2 linked regions of the Tolumonas auensis DSM 9187 genome follow. The protein of the gene in region 1 interacts with the protein of each later gene in a pairwise test. Links are inferred from orthologs where the notes say so. Each region holds a gene or a part of one and is shown on either strand. Other genes may lie near its edges. The genes, in order: yfcD and panC.

Region 1 (17,141 bases):
CACGAGTCGCCTGACGCACCTGATAATGAATATCCTGCCATTCACGCAGTCGTAAATAAGAGAGAAATTCCTTCTGGCACTGCTTACGGAACTGATTCTGACTCAGTGTATCCTGCTGTTCCTGCACATAGTTCCACAGATTGAGAAAGGCCTGAAAATCAGAGTCTTTATCCTCAAACCGGCGATGTTTTTCATCCGATGCCTGCTGTTTATCCATCGGGCGTTCACGTGGATCCTGAATACTCAATGCAGAGGTAATGATCAGGATCTCTTCGAGACAGCCAAACTGTGGCGCAGCCAGCACCATCCGAGCTAAACGCGGGTCCAGCGGAACACGAGCCAGCTGCCGCCCCAGTGGGGTCAGCCGCAATGACTGTTTGCCTTCAATGGAGCCACTGATTGCACCTAATTCCTCCAGCAAACGCAGACCATCTTTGATATGGCGGCTATCCGGCGCTTCGACAAACGGGAAGCGGCTCATATCCCCCAGACCTAATGCCAGCATCTGTAATATGACCGATGCCAGATTAGTACGCAGAATCTCAGGATCGGTGAATTCAGGCCGGCCTAAAAAATCCAGCTCTGAATAAAGACGAATACAGATACCCGCAGCGACACGACCACAGCGACCTTTACGCTGATTGGCACTCGCCTGGGAGACTGGTTCAATAGGCAAGCGTTGTACTTTGGTTTTGTACGAATAACGGCTGATTCGTGCCGTACCCGGATCGATCACATAACGGATGCCGGGTACAGTCAGTGATGTCTCCGCCACGTTGGTTGCCAGAACGATACGTCGTCCGGCGTGCGGGGAAAAAATCCGGTTTTGTTCCGCATTCGACAGGCGTGAATACAGTGGCAGGATTTCGGTATCCCGCAGATTCCGTTTCCGCAATGCATCTGCGGTATCTCTGATCTCGCGCTCCCCGTTCATAAAGATCAGGATGTCGCCAAGGCCTTCGACGCACAGCTCATCCACGGCATTAAACAGCCCTTGCAGCGGATCGCTGTCCTCTTCTTCCTGCCACGGACGATAGCGCACTTCCACCGGGTAGGTACGCCCGGAGACTTCAATGACCGGCGCATTACTGAAATGGCGGGAAAAACGCTGCGGATCAATCGTCGCTGAGGTAATGATCAGTTTTAAATCAGGACGTTTGGGCAGTAATTGCTTCAGATAACCGAGGATAAAATCGATGTTGAGACTGCGCTCATGCGCTTCATCGATAATGATCGTGTCATATTGCGTCAGCATCCGGTCATTCTGAATTTCCGCCAGCAAGATACCGTCGGTCATCAGTTTGATATATGAGCTTTCGTTTACCTGATCATGAAAACGAACCTTGTAGCCGACATGAGAGCCCAGCTCACAATGCAATTCTTCCGCGATACGTGCAGCAACCGTTCGCGCCGCCAGACGCCGGGGTTGCGTATGCCCTATCATCCCCTGCAGACCACGTCCGGCTTCGATACAGATTTTCGGTAACTGCGTTGTCTTACCCGAACCGGTTTCGCCCGCGACAATCACCACCTGATGCTTACGGATGGCGTCAGCGATATCATGCCGTTTATCGGTTACCGGCAGATCAGGGTAATGCAATTGAGGAATATTTTGCTGACGTAACAGTGCCCGTCCGCGCGCTTTTTCAAGCTCCTGCCCGATTATCGTTAAAACAGCGGCTTGTTTATTAGCCGGTAATCGCTGCACGCCTTGTAAGCGGCGTTGTAACTGAATTTTATCAACGGGAAGGCATTCAGACAGCTGGCTTTGCAGCGAACGAAGAATTGCATCAGACAAAACGTGACTCCAGATCGGTTAACACAGGCAGACCAGCAGTCTGCACGGTTCATGCCTGCGAATGCTAACAGGTCAGACCCGATCCAGAAACAGTAGAAAGCAATATTCTCGATCAGAAACCCCGCATGGATCGCGGCCGGGGTAACCGTATTACCTCAGGGGATATAATTCAGCATTTTCTGAATTACCGCCCAGGCATGCGAAACATCCATCGGACTAATCAGGACATAATCGAAGGCTAATTCAGACGTCTCCATTTGTGATACGGACATCATCGCATCCGTTACGGCAATGACAGGTACACATTTGGCGATTTCAGACTGGCGCAATTGCTGAAGCAGAACATACGCATCCATATCATGCAGATGGGTATCAACCAATATCAGATGGGGATGGATCTGATTCAGCATCGTCAATGCGTTTTCTGCGGAAAAAGCTGAAGAAATAATGACCTGATTTTGCCCTGACAGACGTTCCAGTCGCCAGACTGATTCCTGATCACAGCCGACACATAATATATGGTATTTTTCAGGCGTTATTTCTGCCGGGTAATTATCTGTAATGGCTGCATCAGATAATAATCCGACCGGACTGTCGACTAATAATAAATCAATCCAGAAAACTGAACCTTTCTGCCACTGACTGCTAAATCCGATTCTGCCATTCATCGACTCAATGAGTTGCTTTGAAATAGACAGCCCGATCCCTGTACCTTTTATTCCTGAAGTCTCATGTCCCAGACGATTAAATGGTGTAAAAAGTTCTGTTTGTTTTTCCGGAGAGATACCTCTGCCACTATCACGAACGCTTATGCGCAGATATTTATCTTTAATTTCAGCAGAAACATTTATTTTCCCATTCAGATAATTATATTTAATCGCATTAGAAAGCAGATTAATCAAAACCTGACGAAGACGAGTACTATCGGCCATCACCAGCACCATGGTTTCCGGCAATTCTGCAGATAATGATAATTGCTCTTTTACTGCCATCGGGCGCAGCATCTCATTACACTCTTTAATCACCCGAATTGCATCAACTGGCTCTATTTTTAATAACGAGCCTTTACTTTCTATATGAGACAGATTGAGTACATCATCAATAAGATTAAGCAGATGCGTGCCCGCAGTCATGATCTCGTCAATATAATCCTTTCGATCCCGGACTGATAATTTATTATCATCCTTCTGCAGCAATTGACCAAAGCCAAGAATGGCATTAAGTGGTGTTCTCAGTTCATGACTCATGCTGGATAAAAACAGACCTTTCGTTTTATTAGCCGAATCAGCATCTTCTTTTGCCCGTCGCAGAGCACAAGTGATCTCATCAAGCTTTTTCCCCATATTCACAATCGCGCTGGCTGTACCCTGCAGCTCTGCAATTCTGAACTCAGGTTTATCCAGCTGATACTCTTCCCTGCCAATTTGATCGACCATCCCTTTCATATGTAATAAAGGTTCTGAGATCGATTTACTCATAGAGCGCGAACTGAGCCAGATAAAGAAAATAAAGACCATGTAAAACAAACCAAGACCCGCAATCATCAGATAACCAATCTGTTCAAATTGCTTAGCCAGACTATTGGTTTCAGCATATATCTGATTTTCATCAACAATGGTGATCAGCTTCCAGCGTGTTTCCGGTATGGTATTCCAGGCTATTAACTTTTTATTTCCTTTCAGAGTCAGAAAACCTTTACCACTGACACTGTTTTTTATATCAGCAACTATCTGCTGAGAATCTTTTCTCAGAAACAGATTAAATTGTTCCGGTTTGAATATTTCTTTTTTTATTGCTTCCTGATAACTATGTGTCGTTAATTCATTCAACCCGAAGTCGACCTCGCCCTCCGGTGGCAATGCCATGATATTCCCGTTATTGTTAACAAGGATGGCATATCCGCCCCACGGGATCTCAAGTCCCTGTATTTTTTCAATGATGGAGCCAACGGTAATATCCAGCCCAACCACACCTTCAAGAAAATCACCGTTATAAACAGGGGCAATGCAGGATGCCATCCAGCCATTCCCGGCCGGATCAATATAAACATCCGTCCACTTTGCCGTGCGTGAAGGATTGTTTTTGCCATCAGCAAGATAATAGAAATTGTAATCAGGAATAATCATATCTGCAGGATATTGATCCGGCGTAAAAAACCAGGGATAAATCCTGTTGTAGGAATCCCAGCTATTAAAATAGGCTGCTGCAATTAACGGGTTATTCTCTTTTATTTGTTTCATTAAAGGATCAAGCTGAGACAGGCGCCAGACCTTTTCATGATCCTGTTTTGATAATGGTGTCGCTGCAGAGTAGAAAGATGCAGCACCATTCAGATCTTTTACTGAGTGAAAAACGCCCTTTGTAGACACCGCATAATTTGATTTTTCTGCATCTGAGACAAAGAAATGCTCATCGGTTAAAACCCGCTTTGTCTCGGCTCTGTATATTTCTGTCTGACGGGATATAGATAAGATCTGTTCCCGGATAATTCCGGATTCTCTCTGTGCAGATATTTGCAGTTCGCTGTCTGCTTTCTGATACAGATAATCCATGTTGGTTTCACGGATCAGGTTATTACTGATTAAATAAACGGCAATCAATACGGTTTCAACTAAAACCAATGGCACCAGAGCACTGCGAACCATTGCACGCCATACCCATTTTTGAGCTGAAACACCTGCCGATTGCTGCATAACCATCTCCGTTTTCTAAATCGCGGAAAGAGTACCGCATATTAATTTTTATTGCGCTGTCTCTGGTAACAACAGACTCCCACCTCGGTGCTGAATCACATTCCCGAAACGCAAATCCTGACCGTTAAGGATGTACTAAGGTAATTCGCGTACCATAGCGACATTCTGTTGTAGTAGGTTTTTGTCTCGTGAAACAAAACAGTTCAGTCAGTCGTTACCGCTTTGCTATTTGGTTAAGTTTTTTATTTATCGTCACCAACACTCTCAGTCGCATTGTACTGACCGTGATGGCTTCAGAAAAAAATTCCCTCTCATTTATCGATCTCGGCTATTCATTCATCAGCGGCATTATTTATGATCTCGCAACTCTGAGTTACGTGCTGATCCCCGTTCTGCTCTGGCTGACCCTGATTCCGTTAAGCTGGCGGAAAAATAATATATGGAAAGTGTCCGGCTGGATTTTCAGCATCATGGCAGCCTATTCCCTAGTCATACTGGCCGTCAGTGAATGGGTTTTCTGGGATGAATTTGAAAGCCGTTTTAACTTTATCGCGGTTGATTATCTGGTTTATACCAATGAAGTCATTGGCAATATCCGGCAGTCTTACCCATTACTGATCTGGTTAAGTTTATGTGCTCTCACCAGTCTGGTACTGGTTGTTCTTATCAACCGTTTGCCATTTCTGATCCGCTGGGGTCATATTCCACGCACACAGATGCTGTCAGGCCTGATCATTGCTCAATTACTGGTTAATCTCGGATTATCCGGTCAGGCAAAAGATTTGCGGGAAAACCGTTATGCGAATGAACTGGCGGGAAGCGGACTGTATTCTCTGTTTTATGCTTTTAATAACAACGAACTGAACTACCGTCATTTCTATCAGACGGAAGATGATTCTTCTGCTAATGCAATTGTTCGTGAACAACTCTCTACGCCAGACGCTCATTTCACCTCCACATCAGGTACGGATATATGGCGTGATATTAAGCATTCCGGTGCCGAACGTCGTTTGAATGTAGTATTGATCTCGGTTGAAAGTCTTTCAGCGGACTACTTAGGTAAATTTGGCAACAGCAAAAGCCTGACGCCGAATCTGGATCAGTTAGCGGATACCGGCATGCTGTTTACCCGCCTGTATGCCACGGGAAACCGTACTGTGCGCGGGCTGGAAGCCTTATCGCTGGCTGTGCCACCAACACCGGGACAATCCATCGTACGCCGTCCGGATAATGAATCGCTGTTTTCACTGGCCAGCGTATTCAACAGTAAAGGCTACTCTTCCTCCTTCCTGTATGGTGGCTACGGCACGTTCGATAATATGAACTACTTCTTTGCCAGTAACGGTTATAACGTGAAAGATCGTCTTGAATTAAAGAGTGATCAGATCACGCATGAAAACGTCTGGGGGGTGGCAGATGAAGATTTGTATGGCATGGCTTTGCGCGATTTTGATCAATCCAGCCAAAAAGGCAAACCTTTTTTTGCGCATATTATGACCACCAGTAATCATCGTCCATATACATTCCCTGAAAACCGGATTGATATGCCAACTGGCAGCCGTGCCGCGGCCGTAAAATATACCGACTGGGCGATTGGTAATTTTATCAAACAAGCCAGTAAACATAGCTGGTATAACGATACCGTTTTCGTGATTGTGGCAGACCACTGCTCATCCAGCGCCGGTAAAACTGATTTACCCGTAGAACGTTACCATATTCCGCTGATTGTCTGGTCGCCAGCCCACCTGCCGGCACAGAAAGTCGATCGTCTGATGAGTCAGGCGGATATTGCACCTACTCTGCTTGGTTTGCTGAATTTCTCTTATAAATCAAACTTCATGGGCGCGGATGTTTTTGCGACACCCAAAGGTCCGGAGAGAGCTTTTATTGCGACTTATCAGGGGCTTGGTTATCTGACACCGGATCGTCTGGTCATTCTGCGGCCACGCAAAGAGCCTGAAGTTCAGATGCTGGAAAATGCTTTTGCCAAAACAGCCAAAAGTAATGCGGAGCTGGTGAAAGAAGCTATCGCCTGGTATCAGTTCAGCAGCGATGCCTACAGTGAGGGGCGCATGAAGCTGGTTCATTGATGTTTAAAGAAAGGCCGCAGAATGAAGCGGCCTTTCACTTATTGCGCGGATAACCACAGGCGGATTGCAGCAAGCGAATCAGGCGTAAACTCTGCAGAACGGGCCAGAATTTCCCGTGGTGTCATCATTAATACATACTCCACTTCTTCAGCCTGCAGAGCTAATTCGCCGTCATACTGACAGCTGAAAAGTGCCCCCCATACCTTGCCTTCGTCATGTGCATGAAAAAATGAACCATGTGGCGTTAGCGGCACATCCCGGATGCCCATCTCCTCTTCCAGCTCACGATAGGCTGATGCCAGGATATCTTCGCCTGCGGAGACTACGCCACCACAACAGGCATCCAGCATCGAGGGGCAATAATCCTTCGTGGCAGTACGCCGCTGTACATAGACCTGCCCCTGCGCATTCGTAATGGCAATATATGAAGCCCGATGCAGCAATTTCTGCCGACGCATCTCGGATCGGGGAGCAGTACCGATGACATTATTGTTTTCATCGACGATATCTACCCATTCTTCCGTCATCATTCTTCCCTCGCTGATTTAAGCATATCGACGTAAAATACGTGCTTCACAGAAATAATGTTTAGTTTGATGATTATCCGCTCAATTAATGACACTGACTGGCCAGCCATCCTCAGCATCCAGAGTACCGTTTATCCGGGTATTACCCCCGAAACCGAAGCTGTTTTACGCTCGAAAGTGACTCTGGGCTCAGAAACCTGTCTGGCTGTTTCCGATCGGCAGAATAATGTCGTCGGTTATTGTCTGGCTCATCCGTGGCGCCGCAAGCCAGCATGCCTGCACACCATCTATGAAACACCGTCAGAACCGCAATTACTCTACATCCACGATATAGCAATTGCACCCGGGTATGCGGGAAAACGTTGTGGCAGGATGATTCTTCAGCATCTGCAATTATGGGCAAAACAGCACAGCTTTAACGAATTATCGCTGGTGTCACTTTCTCAGGCAATCACCTACTGGCAGCGACAAGGCTTTCAGCCGGTTGAGTACACCATTGATGCGGCACAATATGGTGAAGGTGCCAGCTACATGCTAAAGCAGATATGACAAAGGCCAGCAATGCTGGCCTTTCAAATTAACGCGTCAGGATCTGGTTTTATCAGTTAACGAAGATAAAAGTACCAAACCAGAACAGACCCGCTGACAGTGCGATGGTCACCGGCAGAGTTAACACCCATGCCAAAACGATATTTTTCACGGTGCCAGACTGCAGACCAGAACGGTTAGCCACCATTGTCCCTGCAACAGCAGAAGACAAAACGTGCGTAGTCGATACCGGTAAACCACTCATACTGGCAAGGCCGATAGCACTTGCAGCTGTGATCTGAGCCGCCATACCCTGCGAATAAGTCATACCCTTCTGACCAATTTTTTCACCTACGGTCAGAACAATACGACGCCATCCGATCATGGTACCGCCACCCAGCGCCAGAGCCACCGCGAAGATAACCCAGGTAGGTGCATATTCAGTGGTCAGCGTCAGGTCTTTACGCAGTTTGTTCAGATCTGAGATTTCAGAAGCCGGAATACCAGGTAATTTACTTACCTTCTTGGCCGTGTCATCCAGACATAACAGCAAACGACGAACTTCTCTGCGTTTTTCGACATCTAACTGATTATAGTGCTCAGTGCTGCCCAGCAGGTTTGCCACAGTCGCGATAGAAGACATTGAGTCTTTTGAATCACATTTAAATACCTGAGGCATCTCTGCATTCGGTACTTTTTTCAAATCAATCATTTGATCCAAATACACGCTGTTACGCTGGTAGAAATCACCCATGTGCAACGCGGCGTCTTTGGTTCTGCCGATCTGATAGCTGGTACTTTCCATATTCAGTACAAACTGACCTGGCACAATACCAATCAGAACCAGCATGATCATGCCAATACCTTTCTGACCATCGTTAGAACCATGCACAAAACTCACCCCCATCGCTGAAGCAATCAGCGTGAAACGAGTCCAGAATGGCGGACGTTTTTTGCCGTCCCATGTCTGACGCTCTTCAGGTGTTTTGTGGATCTTCGAGGTCGCAAAATATTTTTTTAATAAAAGCAGCAAACCGCCGGCAACTAATAATCCGACCAGCGGAGAAACGATCAGTGACAGCATGATATCAATTGCTTTTTGCACATTGATACCTTTGCTTATTTCAACACCGGTCATTAATGAATTCGCCAGGCCAACGCCGAGGATCGCGCCAATCAAAGTGTGTGAACTGGAAGCAGGAATACCAAAGTACCAGGTTCCGAGGTTCCAAAAAATTGCAGAGCTCAGCAATGCAAACACCATCACCAGACCATGAGCTGAAGCCACATTAAGCAACAGATCTACCGGTAACAAGTGCACAATGGCATAAGCAACACCCAGCCCACCGGCTAACACACCAGCACAGTTAAAAATACCGGATGCAACAACCGCCATATGCGGAGGCATTGCTTTGGTATAGATAACAGTTGCTACAGCATTCGCCGTATCATGGAAACCATTGATAAATTCATAGGCAAGAACAAATATCAATGCCACAGCTAAACCGAGACCCAATTCAAAGCTGAGTCCATTAAACATTTCTAGCATATATATTAATCATCAGTGGATAGACGCGGCGCATTATGACAGAAAGATGATCAATCGACAGTCTTGACTAAAAAAAAAGCCTGAAAAAATCAGGAAAAAAAGCCTCATAAGAAGCTGGTTGGGTGAGGATTTTTTGAATCGATTCCCTGTCTGAAATAAGCTTCATCAAATTATTACTTTTATGTAACAAAAAAGACACTCACAGATGAAACCATAGCAGCATCAAAACAAACTGTAGGTGCATTCTGTGAATCGTTCATTTCGCGAACATCAGGCTTTAAAAATTGCCAAATATATCCGCAGCTATTACCGGGGAAGTTTTTACATTGATCAGTCCGGGCCATTTCATTTTGATGCCGGCCGGGCCTGCTATGACGATGTAGAGAATGTGAAATGGAAAAAAATCCTCTCTCAGATCAATAAAGAGATCAAAAAGATGGGTTCACTACAAATGATGACCTTCAGCTAACCGCGGGGTCCATCCACAATTTTGGTTATAATACCGCCTTCAACCGTCACCATCTGTATAAAGTGATCCCGTCCCATATACATAGTCCAGACTTCGCCACTTCTGATGACTTGTCTGTGCCCATAGTCATCAATAATGACTCGCGTCGTATCATCCACAGTTAGCGGACGACCGCATTTTATCAATAAGACGGCCGCTGGATCCCCGACAGAAATCAGCGAGTTACCACAACGAATTGAGCCATCGGCCCAGGCAGAAGTGGATATAGCCAACAGAGTAGCAACTATAATAGTGAAAATTGATTTTTTCATGACTCACCTGAACCTCAAGTTTATACCGCAGCCTTTATACACTTCTTAAACTAATTTTACATCTCAGAGAATAAACAGGTGATAATTTTCGAATGATAGACTGAAACAAATTGAATTATTCTTAATTGCAGTTGCCAGCATAGGCAACAATCGTCACAATCGGACAGAACCTATATGAAGCAGAGAGGAAGTCCATGAGCAGTGTTTCTCTGGTCGCTAGTGCCGAATTGCCGACCCCTTGGGGCGTCTTTACTATGACCGGATTCAAAGAAGAGGCGACTGGTAAAGATCACGTGGCCTTATCAATGGGTGACATCACTACAGATGCTCCGGTATTAGCACGAATTCATTCCGAATGTCTCACTGGCGATGCCTTGTTTAGTTTACGTTGTGATTGCGGATTCCAGTTACAGGCAGCACTTCAGCGAATCGCCAAAGAAGAACGCGGTGTTTTATTGTATGTCCGCCAGGAAGGCCGAGGCATTGGTTTACTGAATAAGATCCATGCCTACCATTTACAGGATCAGGGCGCTGATACAGTAGAAGCCAATGAAGCGCTTGGTTTTGCGCCGGATCTACGTGATTACACGATTTGCGCCGACATGCTGAAATTACTGGATGTTAAATCATTGCGTTTAATGACGAACAATCCAAGAAAGATTAAGGCAATGGAAAAATATGGTATTCCTGTTGCTGAACGCGTGCCGCTGGAAGAAGGCAAAAATGCCTATAACGAATTTTATCTCGCGACCAAGGCCGGCAAACTAGGCCATATGCTGCACGATTGATTTCACACCCGGTACTGCAATGACAAAAGGCTTACTTAATTCTTTTAAGTAAGCCTTTCAGCATCAAACTCAGACAACATAACCACCGTTAAAGCACATCATAAACAGGGAGCAGACAAGCTGCTCCCGTTGGTTGTTTTAGTTATGGATAACGCCAGTTCCGTTCTGCAGGTAGGTTTGTAACTCAGTCAAAGTATCTGTCGGATTCTGAATGACAATGGTCATGTCTGTAATGTTCACGTCTCCGGATGCATGAACATTGACCAGAACATCACCATCCGTGTTGGTACCGAAACTCAGATAATTAGTCAGATCATTTGCCGGTTCATTTGTCAGTACGTCAGTTAAATCCAGCATATCATGCTGAGCTATAGAGAAATCAGTAATGGTATCGCTTGAACCGATATCGGCCGACGTCCATGTGAAAATATCCGCACCATCGCCACCCGTCAGAATATCATTACCCAAGTCACCGATAAGAGTATCTGTACCATATCCACCTAATAACACATCTTCCCCACTTCCTCCATGGAGAGTATCATCACCAGCCCGCCCATCAATGAAATCATTGCCCGCATCACCAAAGATCCCATCGTTGTAGACGGTGCCATATACGGCATCATTCCCTCCGCCATAGTGCAGATCTGTTACTCCCGAACCAGGAGTAGGAGTTAAGCTAGTGAACTCACCACCATCAGTATCCGGGCTAAGCCATTCCTGGTCGTGTCCAGTTAGAACATCAGTTAGATTGAATGTTTCAGAATAGTCTTCCTTATAATTATCATGTGGTGCTATATATTCATTCGAATTGATTAGATATGCAGACCCATCAGAATCCACAACCTGTATGTCAATTCCGAAGCCCTGTGGTTCAGATAACTGAATCGTTTCGCTGGTTGTCATATAGACACGGAATATAGTCTGACCATCTGCAGCATATAATTCATCAACATGAAAACTGGCCGAAGCAGGCATCTCAGCGTCAGCTAATACAGATATAGCCGCATTATGATCTGAGTCCTGAACGATGATATCCCAATGAATTGTTGCTCCTGCATAAAGCGTTGCGGTCGCTGTTCCAGGAGATTTAACTCTCATGTCGAAAGAATTGTCAGTTTTATTATAATTCATCTGCCAGCCAGTTCCCGAAGCATAGGTAATCGGTGGCAGAACCGCATAATCACTGGCCGGCAGGGACTCATTGCCCGCCAGATCAGTCTGGGTAGCATCCACCCGGACGGTATTCCCGTCAGTGGGTTCCAGCTCGGTAAAGGTGATTAGGCCGGTTACCGCATCGTAGGCATAGACATGGGTATCGCCCGGGGTTCTGCTGGTCAGGACGTCGTCTCCGGCATTCGCCAGGTACAGCTCGACCGTCCGGCTTTCCCCGCTGGTGATCTCCAGCGTTACAAAGCCACCATTCGCCAACTCGTCCTCATCAACGTCTACACTGATTTGGACATGGTCATCCCCCAATTCCGTACTACTCAATAAAGTATCGTTGTTGCTGTCATCCACAATGGTGACCACCGGACGTGGAGGTTCCAGGGTGTCCAGCACCGCATAGTCACTGCCCGGCAGGGATTCATTGCCCGCCAGGTCGGTCTGGGTGGCTTCCACCTGTACCGTACCGCCTTCTGCCGGTGTCAGCTCGGTAAAGGTGATGATGCCGGTGGCCGCATCGTAGGCATAGACATGGGTATCGCCCGGGGTTCTGCTGGTCAGGACGTCGTCTCCGGCATTCGCCAGGTACAGCTCGACCGTCCGGCTTTCCCCGCTGATGATCTCCAGCGTTACATAGCCGCCGTTCGCCAGTTCGCCCTCATCAATGTCCACACTGATCTGGACATGGTCTGTGCCCAGTTCATTCTCATTCAGCAGATGGTCGTCCGGGTTGTTGTCATCCACAATGGTGACCACCGGACGTGGAGGTTCCAGGGTGTCCAGCACCGCATAGTCACTGCCCGGCAGGGATTCATTGCCCGCCAGATCAGTCTGGGTGGCTTCCACCTGTACCGTACCGCCTTCTGCCGGTGTCAGCTCGGTAAAGGTGATGATGCCGGTGGCCGCATCGTAGGCATAGACATGGGTATCGCCCGGGGTTCTGCTGGTCAGGACGTCGTCTCCGGCATTCGCCAGGTACAGCTCGACCGTCCGGCTTTCCCCGCTGATGATCTCCAGCGTTACATAGCCGCCGTTCGCCAGTTCGCCCTCATCAATGTCCACACTGATCTGGACATGGTCTGTGCCCAGTTCATTCTCATTCAGCAGATGGTCGTCCGGGTTGTTGTCATCCACAATGGTGACCAGCGGACGTGGAGGTTCCAGGGTGTCCAGCACCGCATAGTCACTGCCCGGCAGGGATTCATTGCCCGCCAGGTCGGTTTGGGTGGCTTCCACCTGTACCGTACCGCCTTCTGCCGGTGTCAGCTCGGTAAAGGTGATGATGCCGGTGGCCGCATCGTAGGCATAGACATGGGTATCGCCCGGGGTTCTGCTGGTCAGGACGTCGTCTCCGGCATTCGCCAGGTACAGCTCGACCGTCCGGCTTTCCCCGCTGATGATCTCCAGCGTTACATAGCCGCCGTTCGCCAGTTCGCCCTCATCAATGTCCACACTGATCTGGACATGGTCTGTGCCCAGTTCATTCTCATTCAGCAGATGGTCGTCCGGGTTGTTGTCATCCACAATGGTGACCACCGGACGTGGAGGTTCCAGGGTGTCCAGCACCGCATAGTCACTGCCCGGCAGGGATTCATTGCCCGCCAGATCAGTCTGGGTGGCTTCCACCTGTACCGTACCGCCTTCTGCCGGTGTCAGCTCGGTAAAGGTGATGATGCCGGTGGCCGCATCGTAGGCATAGACATGGGTATCGCCCGGGGTTCTGCTGGTCAGGACGTCGTCTCCGGCATTCGCCAGGTACAGCTCGACCGTCCGGCTTTCCCCGCTGATGATCTCCAGCGTTACATAGCCGCCGTTCGCCAGTTCGCCCTCATCAATGTCCACACTGATCTGGACATGGTCTGTGCCCAGTTCATTCTCATTCAGCAGATGGTCGTCCGGGTTGTTGTCATCCACAATGGTGACCACCGGACGTGGAGGTTCCAGGGTGTCCAGCACCGCATAGTCACTGCCCGGCAGGGATTCATTGCCCGCCAGGTCGGTCTGGGTGGCTTCCACCTGTACCGTACCGCCTTCTGCCGGTGTCAGCTCGGTAAAGGTGATGATGCCGGTGGCCGCATCGTAGGCATAGACATGGGTATCGCCCGGGGTTCTGCTGGTCAGGACGTCGTCTCCGGCATTCGCCAGATACAGCTCGACCGTCCGGCTTTCCCCGCTGGTGATCTCCAGCGTTACATAGCCGCCGTTCGCCAGTTCGCCCTCATCAATGTCCACACTGATCTGGACATGGTCTGTGCCCAGTTCATTCTCATTCAGCAGATGGTCGTCCGGGTTGTTGTCATCCACAATGGTGACCACCGGACGTGGAGGTTCCAGGGTGTCCAGCACCGCATAGTCACTGCCCGGCAGGGATTCATTGCCCGCCAGATCAGTCTGGGTGGCTTCCACCTGTACCGTACCGCCTTCTGCCGGTGTCAGCTCGGTAAAGGTGATGATGCCGGTGGCCGCATCGTAGGCATAGACATGGGTATCGCCCGGGGTTCTGCTGGTCAGGACGTCGTCTCCGGCATTCGCCAGGTACAGCTCGACCGTCCGGCTTTCCCCGCTGATGATCTCCAGCGTTACATAGCCGCCGTTCGCCAGTTCGCCCTCATTAATGTCCACACTGATCTGGACATGGTCTGTGCCCAGTTCATTCTCATTCAGCAGATGGTCGTCCGGGTTGTTGTCATCCACAATGGTGACCACCGGACGTGGAGGTTCCAGGGTGTCCAGCACCGCATAGTCACTGCCCGGCAGGGATTCATTGCCCGCCAGGTCGGTCTGGGTGGCTTCCACCTGTACCGTACCGCCTTCTGCCGGTGTCAGCTCGGTAAAGGTGATGATGCCGGTGGCCGCATCGTAGGCATAGACATGGGTATCGCCCGGGGTTCTGCTGGTCAGGACGTCGTCTCCGGCATTCGCCAGGTACAGCTCGACCGTCCGGCTTTCCCCGCTGATGATCTCCAGCGTTACATAGCCGCCGTTCGCCAGTTCGCCCTCATCAATGTCCACACTGATCTGGACATGGTCTGTGCCCAGTTCATTCTCATTCAGCAGATGGTCGTCCCGGGTTGTTGTCATCCACAATGGTGACCAGCGGACGTGGAGGTTCCAGGGTGTCCAGCACCGCATAGTCACTGCCCGGCAGGGATTCATTGCCCGCCAGGTCGGTCTGGGTGGCTTCCACCTGTACCGTACCGCCTTCTGCCGGTGTCAGCTCGGTAAAGGTGATGATGCCGGTGGCCGCATCGTAGGCATAGACATGGGTATCGCCCGGGGTTCTGCTGGTCAGGACGTCGTCTCCGGCATTCGCCAGATACAGCTCGACCGTCCGGCTTTCCCCGCTGGTGATCTCCAGCGTTACATAGCCGCCGTTCGCCAGTTCGCCCTCATCAATGTCCACACTGATCTGGACATGGTCTGTGCCCAGTTCATTCTCATTCAGCAGATGGTCGTCCGGGTTGTTGTCATCCACAATGGTGACCACCGGACGTGGAGGTTCCAGGGTGTCCAGCACCGCATAGTCACTGCCCGGCAGGGATTCATTGCCCGCCAGGTCGGTCTGGGTGGCTTCCACCTGTACCGTACCGCCTTCTGCCGGTGTCAGCTCGGTAAAGGTGATGATGCCGGTGGCCGCATCGTAGGCATAGACATGGGTATCGCCCGGGGTTCTGCTGGTCAGGACGTCGTCTCCGGCATTCGCCAGGTACAGCTCGACCGTCCGGCTTTCCCCGCTGATGATCTCCAGCGTTACATAGCCGCCGTTCGCCAGTTCGCCCTCATTAATGTCCACACTGATCTGGACATGGTCTGTGCCCAGTTCATTCTCATTCAGCAGATGGTCGTCCGGGTTGTTGTCATCCACAATGGTGACCAGCGGACGTGGAGGTTCCAGGGTGTCCAGCACCGCATAGTCACTGCCCGGCAGGGATTCATTGCCCGCCAGGTCGGTCTGGGTGGCTTCCACCTGTACCGTACCGCCTTCTGCCGGTGTCAGCTCGGTAAAGGTGATGATGCCGGTGGCCGCATCGTAGGCATAGACATGGGTATCGCCCGGGGTTCTGCTGGTCAGGACGTCGTCTCCGGCATTCGCCAGGTACAGCTCGACCGTCCGGCTTTCCCCGCTGATGATCTCCAGCGTTACATAGCCGCCGTTCGCCAGTTCGCCCTCATTAATGTCCACACTGATCTGGACATGGTCTGTGCCCAGTTCATTCTCATTCAGCAGATGGTCGTCCGGGTTGTTGTCATCCACAATGGTGACCAGCGGACGTGGAGGTTCCAGGGTGTCCAGCACCGCATAGTCACTGCCCGGCAGGGATTCATTGCCCGCCAGATCAGTCTGGGTGGCTTCCACCTGTACCGTACCGCCTTCTGCCGGTGTCAGCTCGGTAAAGGTGATGATGCCGGTGGCCGCATCGTAGGCATAGACATGGGTATCGCCCGGGGTTCTGCTGGTCAGGACGTCGTCTCCGGCATTCGCCAGGTACAGCTCGACCGTCCGGCTTTCCCCGCTGGTGATCTCCAGCGTTACATAGCCGCCGTTCGCCAGTTCGCCCTCATCAATGTCCACACTGATCTGGACATGGTCTGTGCCCAGTTCATTCTCATTCAGCAGATGGTCGTCCGGGTTGTTGTCATCCACAATGGTGACCACCGGACGTGGAGGTTCCAGGGTGTCCAGCACCGCATAGTCACTGCCCGGCAGGGATTCATTGCCCGCCAGGTCGGTCTGGGTGGCTTCCACCTGTACCGTACCGCCTTCTGCCGGTGTCAGCTCGGTAAAGGTGATGATGCCGGTGGCCGCATCGTAGGCATAGACATGGGTATCGCCCGGGGTTCTGCTGGTCAGGACGTCGTCTCCGGCATTCGCCAGATACAGCTCGACCGTCCGGCTTTCCCCGCTGGTGATCTCCAGCGTTACATAGCCGCCGTTCGCCAGTTCGCCCTCATCAATGTCCACACTGATCTGGACATGGTCTGTGCCCAGTTCATTCTCATTCAGCAGATGGTCGTCCGGGTTGTTGTCATCCACAATGGTGACCACCGGACGTGGAGGTTCCAGGGTGTCCAGCACCGCATAGTCACTGCCCGGCAGGGAGGTGTTACCGGCCATATCAGTGACCGTAGCGGTCACCGTCAATGTCCCGCCTTCCGCCGGTTTTGCAAACGTGGTGTCATAGTAGCCATTGGTGATATCGGCTGCAGTCAGCACGTGCGTCTG
Region 2 (8,596 bases), 1.1 Mb from region 1 along the record:
TTGAAGCTGTGTAAGCGATTCATGGCTTTGGTCATATCATTAGTGAATAGTATATCAGTTGCGCGCACCGCTTCGTCCAGCGCGTCGTCAATCAGTTGTTGTTCTGCTTTTGGTGCTTTGGTCAGCACAAAACCAACAACTTGTTCTTTTGTTCCGGGGTGGCCGATACCTAAACGCAGGCGATGAAATTGATTGTTATTGCCCAGTTTATTGATGATATCTTTCAGGCCATTATGCCCACCGTGGCCACCGCCTTGTTTAAACTTGGCAACACCCGGCGGCAGATCCAGTTCATCATGCGCCACCAGAATACTCTCTGGCGGGATCTGGAAAAATTTAGCCAAGGCGACGACTGATTTTCCGCTCAGATTCATAAACGTAGTCGGGATCAGCAAGCGGACATCTTGCCCGTTGATCTGAATGCGTCCGGTCAGGCCGAAATATTTAGGATCTTCGCGCAGACTGCCGTTGTAACGTTCAGCCAGCGAAGCAACATACCATGCCCCGGCATTATGGCGGGTATTGGCATATTCCGGACCGGGATTGCCCAGCCCGACAATCAGCTGTATTGGTTGTGTCATAACAAACAGTTCCGGCAGATAGAAAGAAAACTGGCCTTTATCAGGCCAGTTGCAGCGGAATGTCTTTACTGGTGCGGACAATGTTGTTCTGGGCATCCAGATAAACCAATCGCGGCTTATGCTGTGCGACTTCATCTTCGGTCATCGGCCCGTAGGCACAGATGATGATGCGGTCGCCCACAGCAGCTTTACGTGCAGCAGCACCATTCAGGGAGATCATGCGGGAACCGCGCTCACCAGAAATAGCATAAGTGGAAAAACGCTCGCCATTTTCAATGTTGTAGATATCAATCGCTTCATATTCGACGATACCGGCAGCATCCAGAAAGTCCTGATCGATTCCACAGGAGCCTTCATAATTCAGTACCGCATGGGTAACACGGGCCTGATGCAGTTTGCCTCGCAGCATGATTCGTTGCATTGCTTTTTCCTTACGTAACTCGGCTTCGGTGTGCCACAGATCACACCAGCGGCGCGACTATAAACTATCTGGTGGTTGCGCGCAAATTGACCACTAAATTATCGATCAAACGAGCTCGATTGCCCAGCCATGCGGCCATCAGAATAACAGCTTCGGTACTTTGTCCGCTCAATGGCAGCAGCGTCTCAGCATCCACAATATCAATTGCATCGGTACGGAAACCAGCCGAATTCAGTTTGTCTGCTGCTTCGGTAATCAGTGCCGGAATAGCAGTTTGCCGTGCTGGCAATTGTTCGCCGATCCAACCCATAACTTTCGCCAGTGTTGGTGCAATAAGGCGTTCTTCTGCGGTCAGGTAACCATTCCGGGAGCTGAGCGCCAGACCATCTTCTGCCCGTACTGTTGGGACTCCGATAATTTCAATCGGCATGGTCATATCACGTACCATTTTACGGATCAGCGCCAGTTGTTGGTAATCTTTCTGACCAAAACAAGCCACATCCGGCTGTACGATATTGAACAGTTTGGTAACGACCGTGCTGACACCGCGGAAATGGCCGGGACGCATGGCACCTTCCAGCAAATAAGAGATCTCCGGAACTTCCACAAAAGTCTGTGTTTCCAGACCCTGCGGATACATGATGGCCGGAGTCGGCGTGAATACAGCCGTTACACCTTCCTGTTCCAGTAATGCACAGTCGTCACTCAGCGTGCGCGGGTAATTAACCAGATCTTCTGCCCGATCAAACTGCATCGGGTTAACAAAAATACTGACGATAACGACATCAGCATGGTTCTTGGCTTCACGCACTAGGGTCAGGTGACCATTGTGCAGATTTCCCATAGTCGGGACAAACGCGATGCGTTTGCCTTGTTGACGATGTTCCCGGATAACGGCGCGCAGGGCGTCGATCTGTTCGGTGACTAACACGATCGGACTTCCTTAATTGAAGGTATGTTCAGCAGCCGGGAATTGGCCGTTGGCTACCTGCTCGACATAGAGCTGGATAGCTTTTCGTACATCTCCCGTTTCTGCCAGGAAATTTTTACTGAATTTAGGGATATAACCGGTTGTTACACCTAATGCATCCTGCATGACTAATACCTGGCCATCAGTTTGCGCACCGGCACCGATACCGATCACCGGAATACGTAATGCTTTGGTGATCCGTTCAGCCAGTTGTTCTGGCACACATTCCAGCACGACCATCTGAACACCGGCGGTTTGCAATGCTAATGCGTGGTGATAAATTTCTTCTGCCCGCTGTGCGTCACGGCCCTGAATGCGGAAACCACCGAACAGATGCACGGATTGCGGGGTTAAGCCCAGATGCGCACAGACAGGAATGCCATTGCGGTTAAGTTGTTTTACGGTGTCGCACAGCCAGTCGCCACCTTCAATTTTCACCATCTTGGCACCCGCAGCCATCAGACGGCCTGCGTTGATGCATGCGGAGTGCACATCGCTGTAACTCATGAATGGCAGGTCGGCAATCAGCAGGGCGTTTTGTACGCCACGGGCTACGTTAGCGGTGTGATAAACCATATCGTTTACTGTTACCGGTAGTGTGTCGTTATGACCCTGAACCACCATGCCCAGCGAGTCGCCAACTAAAATGGAATGAACACCTTCATCATCAAACAGACGGGCAAAGGTGGCATCGTAAGCGGTGATCATGGCGATCTTTTCTCCGCTTTGTTTCATTTTCTGCACCTGGGTCAGGCTGATTTTGCTCATAGCGACTCCTGTGAAACAATAATTAATCCGGTAGGCGGAACAGTGTACTGCGATCACAGGCAGCAACCAGTCCGGCTAACTGACGTCCATCCGGTAATGCCAGCTGTGGTGCTATGTCAAATAACGGCACCAGTACGAAAGCCCGCTGAGTCATACCGTAATGAGGGACGGTCAAACGTTCATCCTGAATAATCTGCTGTCCATACAAAAGTAAATCCAGATCCAGTGTCCGCGGACCCCAGCGCTCATCTTTACGCTCACGCCCTTGTTCCAGCTCAATGCGTTGCAATTCATCCAGCAGTGCATGGGGGGCCAGCGATGTATTCAACCGGGCTACGGCATTAATGTAGTCCGGCTGATCCTGTGGTCCCATCGGGGCTGAGCTATACAGCGGAGAACAGGAGACCAGTTCACTTGCCGGTAGCTGCTGCAGCGCTTTAATCGCCCGCAAGATCTGCACCCGGGGTTCAGTCAGATTAGCCCCGAGAGCAACAAAAACCTCAGTCATGGCGACGCTGGCCGGATTGCTGCGGATAACGACGACGGCGGTGTGGTCGTTTGCGCGGCGCATGTTCTTCGCTCTGAGGTTGTTCAACAGCAGCAGTAGTTGCCGTGGCCGTACGTGCCGGGCGGGCATGCGTATGTTCCGGACGGATAAAGTCATGTGTCTGCTGATAATCCTGCCACCAGGCGACGATATCGCGCAGACGTGGTTCAACATGCGCCCGTAATTCGAGGAAATCGAAAGCGGCACGGAATTTTGGCTGGGCAAACAGTTTTTCGGCCCGCTTGCCGGAATAGCGCGGCAGACGTTCCTGCAGCAACCAGATTTCCCGTACATCGCTGGTAAAACGACGTGGAATGGCAACCCTATGGATCTGCTGTTCAATCGCTTCGTTCATCGCCATCTGCATGGAATCCAGATAGGGCAGATTGCTTTCGTTGCTGATTTCACGCTGACGCATTGCCACTACACCCCACAGCAGGGTGGCATAGAAGAATGTCGGGGTAACCGGCTGTTCGGTTGCTACCCGCTTATCTGAGTTCGCTAATGCTTTTTCCAGGAAGCGCTCATAGGCTGAATTATTATCCGGTGTCAGCAGTTTTGCCGCTTGCGGGAACAATTGCTGGAACAGACCGAATTTACGCAGTAGCTGATAAGTGCTGAGCGCGTGCCCTGCCAGGAACAGTTTGATGGTTTCCTCAAACAGACGGGCAGACGGAATATCCTGCAGCAGAGGGGCGAGCCGGGAGATCGGTTCAGCACTGCGGTCACTGATGGTCAGGCCCAGTTTTGCGGCAAAGCGAACGGCACGCAGCATCCGTACCGGATCTTCCCGGTAGCGGGTTTCCGGATCACCGATCAGTTCCAGCTTACCTGCAGCCAGATCATTCAGTCCGCCATGGAAATCATGCAGTGAAAAATCTTTGATGTTGTAATACAGCGCGTTCACGGTGAAGTCGCGGCGTTCTGCGTCTTCCTCGATGGTGCCGTACACGTTATCGCGCAGCAGCATACCTTCTTCGGATTGTTCAGCAATATTTTTGCTGGTGTTAACCTGATGGTGATGTCCGCGGAAGGTGGCAACTTCGATGATATCACGGCCAAATACGATATGAGCCAGTCGGAAACGGCGTCCAATCAGGCGGCAATTATTAAATAATTTACGGATCTGTTCAGGATGTGCGTCAGTGACCACATCAAAATCTTTCGGTATTTTTCCCAGCAATAAATCACGCACCCCGCCACCAACCAGATATCCCTGATAACCGGCTTTATGCAGACGATAAAGCACCTTCAGTGCGTTTTCACTGATCATGCTACGAGAGATGCTGTGTTGGTCCCGGGTTAAAATACGTCGTGGTGAGCCTGAGCTGACAGCCGTTTTTTTCTCGCTGACAGCGCGCTGACGCTTTGGCGCAGCGGGTTCAGTCGGGGTTGTTTTTGGCGTCGCTGGTGTCTCTTCTTTACCAAGCACTTTGCGATACAAATTGGCGATATGGGAAAAAATAGTACACCTCGGAATTTCTGACACAAAAAAAGAGCGGGCGGTATGATAGCGCACCCCAGCGTAAATGCGAACATCGGGGCGGCCTGATCATGCTTTTTTCAGGTGGCACGGTAATTTATGGCGCTGATCCTGCTGCCTGACACACTTTTACCACCATTAACATGCAGACTACCATCCTGGGCCGGTCAGGGGTTGTTCAATTATAAGTAATGGAGAAAATATGAACATCTGGCGTTGGATTGTATTAGCCGCTGTGATTGTTGTCGTCGGGTATCGTTTTTCCTTAAATGAACAGAAACAACCTGCTGCATCAGTAAAGAAATCAACGCAGGTCGTGGTGGCGCCGGTAAAAAGAGAAGATTTTAAGGCTGGCTGGCAAGCTGTCGGGCGTGTTGTTGCGAAATCGTCGGTGGAACTGAAGCCCCGGATAGAAGGCCAGATCTCGAAAATTTTCTTTAACGAGGGGGCTTCGGTCAGCGCAGGACAAGTACTGATTGAGCTGGATGACAGTGATTACCGCAATAAATGGCAGCAGGCAAAAGCGGTTCTGCAGCAGGATCAGGCTTTGTTGAAAAAAGCGCAGGCTGATTTGAGCAGAGCGAAAGTATTGCTGCAGAAAAAGTTTGTATCTGAAGCAGATATGAATGGTTATCAGGCTGCCGAACAATCGGCTGCCGCACAGGTAAAACAGGACGAAGCCAGTCTGGCTATTGCGGCCCGTAATCTGGATTACACCAAAATCAAAGCACCTTTCAGTGGACGTACCGGCGCACATCTGGTTTCTGCCGGTGCCACCGTGCAGGCATATAACACCATACTGACTACGCTGAATCAGCTGGATCCAATATCGGTCAGTTTTACCTTACCGGAAAAATATCTTCCTGATTTACAGGAATCATTACGTACCGGTGCACTGGATGTCACCGCGCAGATTAACTCCGGCACAGCGGTCGAACAGCGTCACGGCTCGGTTACTTTCCTGGATAATAACGTTGATAGCAGCAGTGGCACGATCACACTGAAAGCCGACTTTGCCAATCCGTCAGGCGACTGGTTACCCGGGCAATATGTTACGGTGCAGATGGCAGCACGAACCTTAAAGCAAGTGCTGGTTATACCGGGAAAGGCGTTGCAGCAGGGACCGGAAGGATTGCAACTGTTTGTGGTTGATAATGGGATTGTACAGCGGATCATGGTTGAAGAACTGGCCGCAAACGATGGCTGGAGTGCAATTCAGGGTGAATTACAACAGGGTGATCTGGTGGTCACCGAAGGGCAATTCCGGCTGAATGATGGTTCACCGGTCAGTATTGCTTCAACTACCAAATCCGGAGCGGAGTAGAGATCATGCAACTCTCGATGTTATCTATCCGCCGGCCGGTGATGACTTGCCTGCTGATGGCATTCTTTACGCTGTTTGGCATTCTGGCTTACCGGGCATTGCCGGTCAGTGAATTACCGCAGATCGACTTTCCGACTATTAACGTCACAGCCAGTTTGTCAGGGGCGTCACCGGAAACGATGGCTTCGGCGGTCGCAACACCACTGGAAGGGCAGCTGGCGACCATTTCCGGTATCGATAACATTAGCTCCTCGAGTTCTCAGGGTATCACCCGGATCACGCTGCAATTTGATCTCGACAGAAATATTGATGCGGCAGCGCTGGATGTGCAGAGTGCGCTCAGCTCCGCACAACGCAAATTGCCCCAGAACATGACGTCATCGCCGTCGATGCGTAAATCGAATCCGGCGGATGCTCCCGTTTTTCTTATTGCGTTGCACTCTGATAGCTTGCCGATTTCTACGGTGACTGAGTATGCCGAAAGTAAGCTGGCACAATCACTTTCTATGCTGCCCGGAGTAGCGCAGGTTTCGGTATATGGTTCGAAACCTTACGCGGTTCGTATTCAGGCTGATCCGGATAAACTGACCGCCCATAATCTGGGACTGGATGAGCTGGCCACCGCGGTTGCGGATAATAATGTTAATCAGCCACTGGGTGATTTGGACGGTGAATTCCGTAGCTTAAGTCTGAAGAGTAACGGACAGCTTAAAAATGCAGCCGCATACCGTAAGCTGGTCGTTGCTTACCGCAATGGCGCGCCGCTTTATCTTTCCAGTATCGCGAATGTGCTGGATAGTGAGGAAAATACCCGTGTTGCCAGCTGGTTTATTGATAAGCCAGGTATCATTCTCGCGGTACAGCGGCAGGCGGGTGCCAATACGATCAGCACCGTTGATGCTGTACGTCAGGCGTTACCTCAATTTCAGTCGATCCTGCCTGATTCGATCCAGATGGATATCTTATACGATCGCAGCGAGTCGATCCGCGCCTCTATCCATGATGTGCAATTTACCTTGTTACTTTCCTGTGCGCTGGTCGTACTGGTTATCTGGTTATTCCTGCGTAATCTGTCTGCAACCGTGATCCCGGCACTGGCTGTGCCGCTGTCAGTATTAGGTGCGGTGCCGGTAATGTATTTACTGAATTACAGTTTGGATAACCTCTCTTTGCTGGCTTTGACTCTTGCGGTCGGTTTTGTGGTCGATGATGCTATCGTGATGATGGAAAATATCGTCCGCCACATGGAGCAGGGCATGGGGGCGATGCAGGCAGCAAGGAAAGGGGCCCGGGAGATCGGTTTTACCATCTTGTCGATGACGCTGTCGCTGATTGCCGTGTTTATTCCTCTTCTGTTTATGGGCGGGTTGATGGGGCGTCTGCTGCATGAGTTTGCGGTCACCATTAGTGCTGCCATTGCAGTATCAGGTCTGGTTTCGTTAACACTGACACCGATGCTCTGCAGCCGGGTGTTACGGGCGGAACAAACAACCGCAACGCAGGGTCGGTTGTCTCAATGGCTGGAGCGAGGTTTCAGCACATTAACGGAAAGTTACAGCGTGTCTCTGGTTGCCGTTCTGCGTCATCCCCGCTGGGTGATGTTCACTTTTTTTGTCAGCATGGCATTAACGGTGCTGCTGTATCAGCAATTGCCAAAGGATTTTTTACCGAGCACAGACAGCGGCCAGATCACTCTGACCACCAAAGCGGCACCGGATACTTCTTTTGCAACCTTATCCCGCATGCAGCAGCAGGTTGCTGAAATCGTGAAGGCGGATCCCAACGTTGCTGCATTTATGTCGTCGGTTGGCAGTACTGGCCCGAATGGCAGTGCCAACGGTGGATCCATGACGATCCGGCTGGTTCCGCGGGAGCAGCGTCTTTCCGCTGATCAGGTGATTGCTGAACTGCGGCAGAAGGTGAACCATATTCCGGGGCTCAGCGTCTATCTGCGTAATCCGCCGTCGATTCGTATCGGCGGCATGTCGACGGCATCCGAATATCAGTTCACCGTCCAGAGTAATGATTTTAATGAACTGACGCAGTGGCATGATCGTTTCCTTACGGCAATCAGAGCGATTCCGGGGCTGCGTGATGTGACCAGTGACCAGGAGGTCGTTGGTGCCGGTCTTTCCGTGGCCGTAGATCGCGATAAGCTTGCCAGCTACGGATTGACGTATAGTCAGGTTGAAACGGCACTGCAGAGTGCATTTGCCGCACGTCAGGTGTCTACCATTTATGCTGATACGGATCAGTATGCTGTGATTCTGGAAGTATTACCGGAACGGCAGCAGCAGGCTGCAGATTTAAGCCGGATCCGGGTACGAAATAATGATGGTGTCCTGATCAGTCTGGATACTGTCGCCAGTTTCAAACGTCAGCCCCAGACGCTCACTGTCAATCATCTGGGGACATTACCCGCAGCGACTATCTCTTTTAATATGAGTTCCGGAATGGCGCTTGGCGATGCCTTAAAAGCGTTGGATCAGGTAAAAGAAGAAC

Evidence for each region.
Region 2: the proteins of yfcD (region 1) and panC interact in binary tests that used the Escherichia coli proteins (3 or more experiments, as listed by UniProt). The link is inferred for Tolumonas auensis DSM 9187 from one-to-one orthologs.

What each region holds. Positions count from the first base shown.
Region 1 is NC_012691.1:1,386,872-1,404,012, reverse strand. What follows is about bases 5,366-8,359. They hold yfcD (NUDIX hydrolase YfcD), read right to left. Parts: upstream 7,112-8,359; coding sequence 6,620-7,111; downstream 5,366-6,619. Other genes in these bases: TOLA_RS06495 (inorganic phosphate transporter), read right to left, coding at 7,710-8,359; TOLA_RS06500 (GNAT family N-acetyltransferase), read left to right, coding at 7,178-7,657; TOLA_RS06510 (LTA synthase family protein), read left to right, coding at 5,366-6,581. Also shown: ATP-dependent RNA helicase HrpA, read right to left, coding at 1-1,798; TOLA_RS06515 (ATP-binding protein), read right to left, coding at 1,954-4,491; more of TOLA_RS06510, read left to right, coding at 4,680-5,365; more of TOLA_RS06495, read right to left, coding at 8,360-9,185; TOLA_RS06490 (DUF1107 domain-containing protein), read left to right, coding at 9,433-9,654; TOLA_RS06485 (DUF2845 domain-containing protein), read right to left, coding at 9,651-9,965; ribA (GTP cyclohydrolase II), read left to right, coding at 10,160-10,753; TOLA_RS06475 (calcium-binding protein), read right to left, coding at 10,892-14,998; TOLA_RS06470 (retention module-containing protein), read right to left, coding at 14,964-17,141.
Region 2 is NC_012691.1:2,518,025-2,526,620, reverse strand. Bases 1-2,795 are described here. They hold panC (pantoate--beta-alanine ligase), read right to left. Parts: upstream 1,934-2,795; coding sequence 1,067-1,933; downstream 1-1,066. Other genes in these bases: folK (2-amino-4-hydroxy-6-hydroxymethyldihydropteridine diphosphokinase), read right to left, coding at 2,763-2,795; panB (3-methyl-2-oxobutanoate hydroxymethyltransferase), read right to left, coding at 1,946-2,740; panD (aspartate 1-decarboxylase), read right to left, coding at 622-1,002; pth (aminoacyl-tRNA hydrolase), read right to left, coding at 1-581. Outside these bases: more of folK, read right to left, coding at 2,796-3,248; polynucleotide adenylyltransferase PcnB, read right to left, coding at 3,241-4,767; TOLA_RS11665 (efflux RND transporter periplasmic adaptor subunit), read left to right, coding at 4,973-6,094; TOLA_RS11660 (efflux RND transporter permease subunit), read left to right, coding at 6,100-8,596. UniProt on the Escherichia coli protein: Catalyzes the condensation of pantoate with beta-alanine in an ATP-dependent reaction via a pantoyl-adenylate intermediate.